2 regions of the Paenibacillus sp. Y568 genome follow, and region 2 is predicted to be linked to the other one. Evidence: predicted binding sites of a transcription regulator. Region 2 holds the regulator's gene; the other holds the start of a gene.
What was found. The regulator Rex, encoded in region 2, represses fermentation and respiration genes when NADH is low (regulators of the CRP and FNR family bind a similar motif). The targets are predictions, from matches to a motif close to TTGTGAAATATTTCACAA.
Positions count from the first base shown of each region.

Region 1: a site for Rex is predicted at 3,541-3,558, ahead of AC1D7X_RS06535 (hemerythrin domain-containing protein). Genes of this name have one in related genera too.

Region 1 covers NZ_JCAIUM010000003.1:301,214-307,074, reverse strand. Annotated here, with positions in the region: gene AC1D7X_RS06550 (MarR family winged helix-turn-helix transcriptional regulator) at 1-388, shown strand, start outside; gene AC1D7X_RS06545 (MDR family MFS transporter) at 510-1,985, opposite strand; gene AC1D7X_RS06540 (YlbF family regulator) at 2,283-2,708, shown strand; gene AC1D7X_RS06535 (hemerythrin domain-containing protein) at 2,882-3,418, opposite strand; gene AC1D7X_RS06530 (tellurite resistance/C4-dicarboxylate transporter family protein) at 3,778-4,839, shown strand; gene AC1D7X_RS06525 (GNAT family N-acetyltransferase) at 4,919-5,488, opposite strand; gene AC1D7X_RS06520 (disulfide oxidoreductase) at 5,652-5,861, opposite strand, start outside.
Region 2 covers NZ_JCAIUM010000001.1:88,675-94,535, forward strand. Annotated here, with positions in the region: gene AC1D7X_RS00375 (hypothetical protein) at 1-391, opposite strand, end outside; gene AC1D7X_RS00380 (cell wall elongation regulator TseB-like domain-containing protein) at 625-1,140, opposite strand; gene AC1D7X_RS00385 (amidohydrolase) at 1,176-2,489, opposite strand; gene AC1D7X_RS00390 (redox-sensing transcriptional repressor Rex) at 2,452-3,126, opposite strand; gene dinG (ATP-dependent DNA helicase DinG) at 3,166-5,861, opposite strand, start outside.

The DNA of each region.
Region 1 (5,861 bases), on a different contig from region 2:
TGAGCATGCCGTAATGGGAAGTAAGATCGAAGGCTTCAACCCAACAGCGTTTGCTGTGATGGAAGTTCTCTATTATAAAGGAGCACAACCCATTCAGCAGATTGGCGCTAAGTTGTTACTACAGAGTGGAAATGTCACCTATGTTATAGATAAATTGGAGGAGCGTGGTTACCTCCGTCGCAAGCCTTGCCCTACGGACCGTCGTGTTATTTTTGCCGAGCTGACTGCTGAAGGCGAGCAGCTTATGAACGATTTGTATCCCAAATTCTCAGAACGAATTCATCGAGCACTCAGTGGACTAAATGCCGAAGAGAAATGCCAAATGATCTTACTGCTCAAGAAAATGGGAATTCAAGCGGAGAGACTTTCTCCTTCTATGCGGAAATAGCAAATACGTAAAGAGGTTCCAACTTATACAGTAAAACAAGAATAGATCGACTTTCTTATATTTGAACAAAAGAACCTGAGGGAAAACTTCCCTCAGGTTCTTCGTTATGTTACTACATAAGTTATGATTGTTCTGGAGTCAACGACTCTCCTTCTTCGGAAGGAACTTTATTTCTAAACCTAGTCACTACCAACATGCTGATGATTGCAACGATGGCCATAACGATAAAGAGCGAATGCAAACTTCCCTCCATCACGCTGCGCATACTGAGCCACACAGACTCTGATATGCCCTGATTACCTTCAGGCGTGAGTAACTTATTAATATCTGATTGGTCCAGGTTCTCTGCACCCGGTGTATCTTGTATTAAGTTTGCCATTCTCAAATTGATCCATGAACCAAAAGCAGCTACACCCACTGTCTGCCCAAGCGAACGAATAAACGTGTTGAGCGCTGTAGAGGAACCTCTCAGATGATAACCCACAGAAGACTGTGCAATAAGTGTGAATACCGTGGAAGTAAATCCGAATCCCACTCCATAGATAAATGTAAGACTCAACAAGATCACACTCTGTGTCTCTCCAGTCATGAATGCCATGCCTAGAGCACCGATCACGATACCTAACATGCCAATCACAGTTGTCTTACGCGAGCCTGCTGTAATTAACATTTTCCCACCAATAATAGACCCTATAATCCAACCGATGGACATAGGAGCCATGGCTAGACCCGAGAAGGTGGCATTCTTGCCCAAGACACCCTGAATCCACAGAGGAGTATACGTTGTAAGTCCAATTAAGAGCGCGCCAATGAGCAAATTTGCAATAGACGATACGGCAATATCGCGAATTCGAAAGAGCTTCAGTGAGAGCATTGGCTCCTCTGCTTTGTTCTCTACAATAAAGAACAGAATTAAAAAAATAACTGCAATCACCATACATCCAATTAATAATGGTGAATTCCATGCGAAGTATTGCCCTCCTGTAGCTAGTGAGAACAATAATGCCGTAACACCAATCGTAAATGTAACCGCACCTGCAATATCAACCTTAGCTTTGCGACTTACATTATGTTTGGGAAGATACCGTAGTATAAGGAGGATCGATAAAATACCGAATGGCACATTAAATCCAAATATCCAGCGCCAGCTCCAATAATCAACAAGATAACCTCCGATTAATGGCCCAACTAAGGAAGAAATACCCCAAATCGAGCTAACTAACGCTTGAGCCTTAGCACGTTGTTCAATAGGATAGATATCACCAATAATCGTAAAGGATACCGGAACAATTGCCCCTGCGCCAATCCCCTGAATTGCACGAAAGATGATGAGTTGCTCCATACTCTGGGAGAATCCACACAGCAACGATCCAATGACGAAGATTAGCGATCCGGCTATAAATACCGGTTTGCGACCATAGATATCGCTAATTTTTCCAAAAATAGGCGTGGTGACTGCCATCGTTAGAAGGTAGGCGGTAAATATCCAGCTCATCAGTTGCATCCCACCAAAATGACTTACTATGGCCGGACCCGCAGGTCCAGTAACCGTGCCCTCAATTGCTGATAAGAAGGTGGATAGTAGAATACCCGCCATAATGAAATTTCTTTGTTTACCTTGTATTGAATTCACAACATTTAATTCCTTTCTACTGTTCAATGAAAGATATGCCTCTAGTATTTTACAGTAAATCTAACATGAATGCATCGACTATTTGTTGAAATCCTAACGACTAAAATGCGAAGGGGTTCCAGATCCCTAAGATGTATCCACTTCTGAATCAGAGCGTCCCACTCATCCACCCCAAAAATACTCCATTTGTGAGAGCAGTCACATGGGTGTCGTACAACTCGTTGTAGAGTAAATGAGGAAGATAATAAGGGGGGCAAGTCCATGATCGTTAAAATGAATACAAATGCAGTCTTGGAGAAAATGGCGGAGCTTTGCTCAGCGTTACTGCAACAAGACGAATATAAGGAATTGCGACAAATGATCGACCAATTCACAGAAGACGAGAGCGCGATTGAGCAATATGAGCGATTCTTGGAGAACCATCGTACCCTTCAGCAAAAGGATGCTCAAGGATTAGTACGAACAGAGGCGGAGATCAACGACTACGAACAGGAGGAACGTGCCTTATACAATAATGATGTCATACGTAGATTTCTATATGCACAGAAAGAATTCAACCAACTTCACAATTCAATTAGCAAGTATTTCACTACAGCCATTGAACTCAACAAAATACCAGAGACTAGTGAAATGCAAGCAGGTGGTTGCGGTTGTGGGGGAAGCTGCGGTTGTGGCGGAGAACACTAACTGCATAGCAAACAAGTAGAAACGGGTGCCGTTCTTTTTAAGAATGGCACCCCTTTTGGTGGAAATATAGGGGATAGAGTATTAAGTGAAACCTTTACTCGCTTATAATATAAAGAAAACGGTAGCCCCAAGCTTATGGGACTACCGTTTGCGCTTTAATTCCTCACCTTCTGTTACACAGAAGTATTCATCACGCGCGGAAACAAAACATTATTCTCTAAATGTATATGTTGAAACAGATCCAACTCTAACTCCTGCAGTCTTTGGTAAGTCAATTTATGGGTGGCCGATGCTTCTTCGGGCAGTGTATAATCCCCGGTTATTTCCCGAATTTGTTTAAGGATGGACTCACACGATTCATGCTCATCTTCAAGCTTCTCGATCATACGTCTGCATTTCTGAAATATGAGACCCGATTGTTCTTGCTCAAATCTCTTAATCGCTGGGAACATATCCAGTTCTTCCTTCGGCAGATGACTCATCAGTTCCTTATGCATCTCTGTGAATAACATGCGAACCTTGGTCAGTTCCTGATGACGCGTTCCATCGACATTCTCAATTTCATACAGATATTGTTCGATCTCAGGTAGCGTTCTGTACAAATAACCATGATGCACATTCACGATATGATCAATTAATTCGCTGAATGAACTTTCCATAAAATCAATCTCTCGTGACACTGTTGAAGAAGTTATAGCGATATGCTTCATATTTATACGTACCTCCTGTACTGTACCGATTTCCGAATTCCATCTGACTTTTCCGTCGGCAATCGCCGCCCAACGTCAATCCTTACTTCGGTAATCAATTTATCATGCATTTCCGCTAATGATTGTGATACCAATCACGATCTTAATGCTCTGATCAACAGATTAATAATAATCACAGAGTTATGCAACAAATGTGTAGAATTCGAATAGGACCGATCCAATTTGTACAATTTAACCCTGTGACTGTCCTCACTAAGACGCACTAACCTCTACTCTATAATTAAAAAGAAAGAATTTAATTAGCAGCGCTAATGCGCAGTAAAGTCAAAATCGAAAAATAATAAATTGGAGTTGGTCGAATGGTTAGCTTCATCCAACAAAAAGCAGCCAATCTATTTCCGGGCTATTTCTCAGTGATTATGGCTACAGGAGCTTTGTCTATCGCAACATTTCTACTCGGAATGACCCCGATTTCCAAGGGTTTGTTGTATTTCAATATCGTGGCCTACGCAACATTATGGTTATTAACACTCATTCGTATATTCTTATACTTTCCCAGAATAAAGGAGGATTTGACCAGCCACATTGCTGGTCCCGGATTCTTCACGATCATTGCTGGGTCCTGTGTCTTAGGATGTCAACTTATTATCGTCAATAATAATTATTCCGTCGCCTTTTTTTTATGGTTTCTAGGTATTTCATTATGGGTATTGATCATGTACACATTTTTCTTTGCGGTCACCATTCGAAAGAATAAACCTACTTTAGCAGAGGGGATTAACGGGGCTTGGTTAATTGCAGCAGTCTCAACACAATCCATATCTGTATTAGGTACCTTGCTCTCTCCCTATGCAGTAAATGAAAGAGAAATCATCTTATTCTTTACGCTATGTATGTACTTGCTGGGATGTATGCTGTATCTGAACATCATTGCACTCATCTTTTACAGATTCACTTTTGTGGAACTGAAATTCGCTGCGCTTACTCCTCCTTATTGGATCAATATGGGTGCTGTTGCGATTACTACGTTGGCTGGCTCTACTTTAATCCTTCATTCACAGCATTCGCCTCTCCTCATACTGATTACGCCATTTTTAAAAGGATTTACTTTATTCTTTTGGGTTACAGGAACATGGTGGATTCCTTTGCTATTTATCCTTATGATCTGGCGTCATCTATATCACCGCTATCCATTAACCTATGACCCTCAATTTTGGGGGATGGCATTTCCACTTGCCATGTATACTACGAGCACTTATCAGTTATCGAAAGCCTTAGAAGTTTCCTTTCTTCTAGCTATCCCCCGATTCATGGTGTTTATCGCAATGGCTGCATGGTTACTTGTCTTTAGTGGACTTATACATCATTTATATCTTAGTTTGAAACAGCACTATAGCTCATCGCTTGAGCCTCCAACATAATCATAACCGCAAGAAGAGGATCGAGTTGAATCATCCACAACAACCATGAATGTACGGAAGTAATCGTCGTGACGTCCCCTTATTTATGCTTATGTAGCCACTCGCTATACAGTAATGAATAAATGTAGACATCTTGAAATCCTTCTTCCGTATGTCGATAATCCCGAAGGCGTCCCTCCCGCTGGAAACATTGAGATAAGAAAAGTTGACTTGCCCGTTCATTTCTAGGATCTACTAAAGCCTCTATACGATGGAGCCCCATCACTTCAAATCCAAATTCTAATAACAAACCTATAGCTTCACGCATGTACCCATGTCCCCAGTAAAGGCTAGACAGCTCACACCCGATTTCCCCACGAAATGCCCCTTCCAGTTGCCACATATTGAAGCCACAACTTCCCATCCATTCACCGCTTGCTTTGTTCACAATGCCCCATCTCAACCCATCTTCTGTCTTCGACAAGACGTTCAGAAATTGAATCATCTCCACCGCGCTAGATACATTCTCAAGTTCGGGAATCCCTGAGTATTCACGAACCTCATCTCTCGACCAACATTCAAACAACAATAAGGCATCCTCAACTTCCATCCTGCGAAGCAGAATTCGTTCACTTTCAAGCTTCGGAATGTTCCCGTCGCATATGTACATGTTACACAACTCCCTGTTTTTCCTTGAATATCAACACTCTACCACTAGAATGACCTTTTTCAAACCGAAATATATATATCCCTTCATATGAGAACAAAAAAAGGATAGAGAATCGGGATGTACCCCGAAACCTCTATCCATCTTTCACATCTCTCGTATCTGCTTACATCTCTTCTTGAATATGTTCTTCTTCTAGATCGATCTCTTCATCCTCTTCCTTGACTCTACCGACCAATAGCAACGTAATGATCATCACGAAAGCAATAAGTGCAAGTAAGGGAATCGTAATGAATCCGAACCAATCTAGATAATCTACATTACAAGGTATTCCCACAGAACATGGTGCAACCTTGGCAAATGAAGGAACCATCTG
Region 2 (5,861 bases):
TTTCCTTCAATTTATCTACAATCTCTGTATAACGTTTATTCTCCATCGCCTCTGCCACTGGGAACATAGCCTGATCCCAGAAATCATCGATGGTTTCCGTCGAGTGATCAACAACATCCAATTGAAGTGACCGTTTACCAACGATAGATTTGCCTTCAGTCATTAATTCATGAACTAATCCTGGTAACCGAGTTCCTGGTTTAATATCTAGTTTCACTACGACCTCATCGCGGGTAATATCTAATTGAGCATTATTCACTCCGTCATAATCTGTCACTATTTTTTGTAGAGGACTCTGAAGAGTAACTTGTTTATGAACAAACCATCCGCCAAACAAAAGCGAACTTGCGATAACAACTGTCAATGCAATTGGCATTACTCTTAACTTCATATAACAGCCTCCTTCAATATCCATAGATGTCTAAATTACTTATGATTTAATTGAATTGATATACAATTACGTATACCGCTAGTACACAAATTAGTATATCACATTGAATATACTATTTCGTCGAAAAATTATGGATATATTTAAAATTCTATGTGAATATTCAAAAAAAACTGACGAAAGAATCATTCTTTATAGAATAATTTCGTCAGCTTTTATTTGGTGAATCGTCATTTTTATCGATTGGGTAATGTATATTGTTCTCCTAATTGTGTTCCATCACTGAATCTATAGAATCGATAGTAGTAATGATCTTTCTCTTTGTAAAAGAGTTGCCACACAGGGGTCCCATGAAACAACCCGAGCTGTAAACGAATCTCATCAATGTTTGGAAGATCACTCTGAATAATAGCAGTAATCTGTCTTTCAGATAATCCATCCTTTATAAATTCGCTATGCACAGACCCAGATGTTTCGTCTACGTTGTACTCATCTGTGAATGGAACCCACACGATAAGAGCTTGATCATCCTTATTTTTACCTTCGATGACCCAGACTACATTATCCCACACCGATTTGTCCGTTTTTGTGACTTTCACTAATTCGGTTTGTTTCTTTGCTGCTGTAATAGCGATGTCTTCCTGGCTCCATTGGTCCTTCATAACATATATGTAATAACGATAGAGTCCAAACAATACAACCACACAGATTGCAATTCCTAGTAAAATCCATCTCTTCTTGTTCTTCTTCAACCTGAACTTCCTTTCATCAGGAATAGCCTATCATCTTAGCGGTTTAATAAGCCTTCAAAAGATGACTGAGCTTCACGATGAATCCGCTCTTCATCCATAGTAAGACAAGCCCCATTCTTTACAACTTGTTTGCCGTTAACCCACACATGCTCTACATCTTTACTACTTGCAGAGTAAATGGAATGTGAGATGAAGTCTGTATGTGGTAGGAAATGAGCCTGATCGGTATTTAATGCGATAAAGTCTGCTTTCATACCTGGTGCCAATCTACCTATGTTTTCTAGAAATAGAGATTTGGCTCCATAACTAGTACCCATTCGAAGTGCTTCAGCAGCAGGAATTGCTGTTGGATCTCCTGAAATACCTTTGTGAATAAGCGCTGCTAGACGCATTTCTTCAAACATATCTAAATTGTTATTGCTCGCTGGACCATCTGTTCCTAAGGATACAGTTACGCCTGCCTTCAATAGATCTGTGACCCGTGCAATACCACTTGCTAGCTTCAAGTTGCTTCCTGGGTTATGTGACACGCCCACTTGATGGGCAGCTAATATGTCAATTTCTTCATCTGTCAAATGTACACCATGAGCGACAAGAGATGGACGTGTGAACATGCCGAGTTTCTCTAAATGTTGAACAGGTCTAAGACCATAATCAGTCACATTCTGTGCCACTTCACTCAGCGTCTCAGACATGTGTGTATGCATCGGAAGATCTAGATCATGCGCTGCCTGTACAAACTTCTCAAAAAAGGATGGAGGACATGTGTAAGGCGCGTGCGGGGACATCATCGTAGTAATACGTCCTTCTGCTTGACCGTTCCAATCTTTTGCAAAGGCAATCGCTTCTTGAAGTTTATGTTGTTGCATTTCTTCTGAACAGAACCCAATAACACCTCTTGTTAGTACCGCACGAATACCCGATTCTTGCACTACTTTAGCGACTTGATCCATATGATCATACATGTCTAGAAAAGTAGTTGTTCCACCTTTTAACATTTCCAATACAGAGAGCGATGATCCCCAATAAACATCTTTTGAGGTAAACTTCTCCTCCATTGGCCACATTTTTTCCTGCAACCACACTTGGAGAGCTAAATCATCACCATAACCTCTTAGTAATGACATCGCCGCATGTCCATGTGTATTCACAAGTCCAGGTAAAAATAGAAGATGCGTACCATCAACGACGGGGATATGATCAGAATCAGCTGGTTTGTCCTCGCCAATATACGTTATAAGGTCATCTTCAATAAGCATATAGCCCTTTACAACGGATTGTTCATTATTCAGAACAGCAAACGTACCATTCTTAATGATCCATTTCTGTGTTTGATTGTTCACTGTCATGTGATTCTTCCTTTCCATTATCCAAATAATAAGCAAGACTAAGCATATCCGTTGTGAAATCAGCTGCATGAATACGAACATCCGCTGGAGCTTTCAACACAACAGGTGCAAAATTCAAAATCGCCTTAATCCCAGCTTCTATTAACTTATCTGCAACATGCTGTGCTTCTGTTTCTGGAACCGTAATAATACCTATTCTTATATTTTGTTGCTTAATGGTATCCACTAGATCCTCCATAGGTTGGACCTTTAACGTATTAATAACGGAACCTACCTTGGGAGCATACGAATCAAAAACAGCGATAATCTTTAAATTTTCCTTTAGATAAGCATTGTAATTGGATAAAGCATGACCAAGATTACCTGCACCTATTAGAACCACATTGATTTGTTGATCGAGATTCAGGATATGACCAATCTTCTCAATCAAATAGGCCACGTCATATCCTATACCTTTACGTCCGAAGTCTCCAAAATAAGCGAGATCTTTACGAATTTGTGCAGGATTCAAATCGAGTTTTTGACCTAACTCCTGTGAAGAGACAGTGGCTACTTCACGTCTCTGAAGATCTGAAAGATAACGCAGATATACAGGTAATCTGCGTACAACAGCTTCTGAAATTTTTTCAGATTTCATTCTTGCTCCCCCTAATTATTAACTCTTTAGGATCCTTCTTCAAGAAGGATCCCTTTCACTTAACCACTCCGAAATCCGTGGAACCATTTGATTGGTCGGCATATGCTCCATCTTAGGACCAGGTAATGAATACAGGAAATGTTTGCCGTAATATGATTCGATTACTCGCGTATCATATACGATTACAATCCCCCTATCATTCGCAGTACGCACTAACCGACCAAATCCTTGTTTGAACCGAATGACCGCTTGCGGAACCGACAGTTTCATGAATGGATTTTTCTTTTGTTGCTTAAGAAGTTCACTCTTTGCTTCAACCAAAGGATGGTTCGGTGGCTGAAATGGTAGTCGAACAATGGCCAAACAAGTCAGTGCTTCACCGGGAATATCGACACCTTCCCAGAAGCTACTTGTTCCTAACAGTACCGATGCACTACTGTCTTGAAAACGACGAATCAACTTGCTTCGACTTCCAGTATCAACACCTTGGCCGAGTATCGTTATATCACTTGAAGACAGTTCATTACGTAATGGTTCATAAACTTGACGAAGCATGCGATAGGATGTGAATAACACTAACATACGTCCATGCGTAGCTATAGCTGTGTCAGCTAACGACTTCACCAGCGTCTCTACAAAAAGAGCATCTCCTACACTTCCCTTAACACTTGGAAAGTCACGTGGAATCACGAGCAATGCCTGATCACGATATCGAAAAGGCGAAGGTAGCTGAACTGTTACAAGTCGACCTTGATCTGATGCTTCTTGTAAGCCTAGATTTTCAATCATATACTGAAAGGATTTCTCGATAGATAACGTTGCTGAAGTTAGAATAATACTCTTCTTTTTATCGAAGAACACTTCCTTCAACTGCTTGCTTACATCGACAGGCACGGCATACAATTGTAGAGATTTGCTACGGAAATGTCCATTAGCCTCCATCCAGTAAACATTGCCTAAATCGTTAAGCGCCATGAACATGTGAAGATCTTCGCGTTCACTCGATAAATCCTTAATCAGACCGCTTATGTCCGTTATCAGACTATCTGAGTTGAAATCGTCTAGTTCTTTAATGTCGTTCAACATTCTCTCCGATTTACGAATGACCTCTCCAAGCGTTACGTATATTTGATTCTCAATTGCAGACAAGAGTTCCCAATCCTTTGGTTTCTTTGTAGGTTGCAATCGAAGCACGAATTGTCCAGTCTCACCAGGAGCTGCATCACTTCGCTCGGGAAGAAGAGCAAACAACATATCATTCAGTCGGTCCCAGTGCTCCTTCACTTCAATTAATTCGCCACTCAATATATCGATGGAAGTTATCCAATCCGAAGCCTTTTCATCATGTGAAGAACGAAGTTGTTGAATTAACGCTGGAAATTGTCCATTACGATTATCTTTATACAGTCTTGTAAGTGTATGGACGACGGTGAAATATTTCATATGAAGACCTAAATGCTTACCTGCCACGTCTTCTAAATGATGTGCTTCATCAATAACTAAGTGCTCATAAGCAGGTAATAATTGATGTCCAGCTTTAACATCCGTAAATAACTTAGAGTGGTTCGTAATAACCACATCAGCAATTCCCGCTTCATGCTTAGCACGATGATAATAACATTTACGGAACCAAGGGCAGGCACGGCCAAGACATGAATCAGAGTCACTAGAGACGGTTTCCCAGAAATCTCCGCCACGCCCTCCAAGATTCAGTTCTTCATCATCACCGTTCTCCGTCTGTGCTAACCATACAATCATCTGTGCGGCTAAGATTACATCTTCTTTAGGATTAGCGAAGTCTCTCTTGTTTATTTTATGTTCAAATTTTCTCAAACACAAATAATGCTGTCTCCCTTTGAAAATAGCCGCTTTAAATGGAAAAGGAACGACCTGAGTCAGTAATGGAATATCTCGTTCCCTCAATTGTTCCTGAAGGTTAATGGTGTGTGTACTTACCATGACTTTCTGCTCATTTTTCACACTCTGATAAATGGCAGGAATTAAGTATCCTAACGATTTCCCAGTGCCCGTCCCTGCTTCAATTAGAAGATGCTTATCATTCGCAAGTGCATTCATCACTTCACCAAACATCATGCTCTGTGATTCACGCGGCTCATATTGTGGCATAATTTCTCGAAGCCGTTCTTCAATATTCTCAAGGAATTGCGGGAAATCCATGGATTTCAGAGGATTATCATCTGCATCATTACGCGGTGTTGAGATATCGATCCAATCTTCTACGGCTAGAGCCAATTGTCGGTAAAAGGTATGACTCTCAAGGTCCTGTGCGGGTTCACTTTCCTTCTCACGACATAGACCATCGAAATACCAAGCTAAATCACTATCCTCATCACCAAATAACTCACTCAACCTTTGAAGTGTAATCAATGGTAAACTAATCAATTCATCCAGACATTTCAATAATACATGCGCTGTTGCTAATGCATCACTGTCGGCCTGATGGGGTCGATCGTGCTGAATACCAAATTGTGTAGATACCAGACCTAATTGGTAAGTGGTTAACGATGGGAAACAGATTTTCAGGAAATCTATCGTGTCCAGTATACGACCGTTGTATGGTAAATAACCACATCGATCAAGTGCATTTTGCAAAAAATTAAAATCAAACGAAACATTATGCCCGACTAATACCACATCATCAAGCATGGGAACTAACTCCATCATCATCTCTTCTAAAGAAGGAGCGTTCTCAACATCACTATTGGTTATACCTG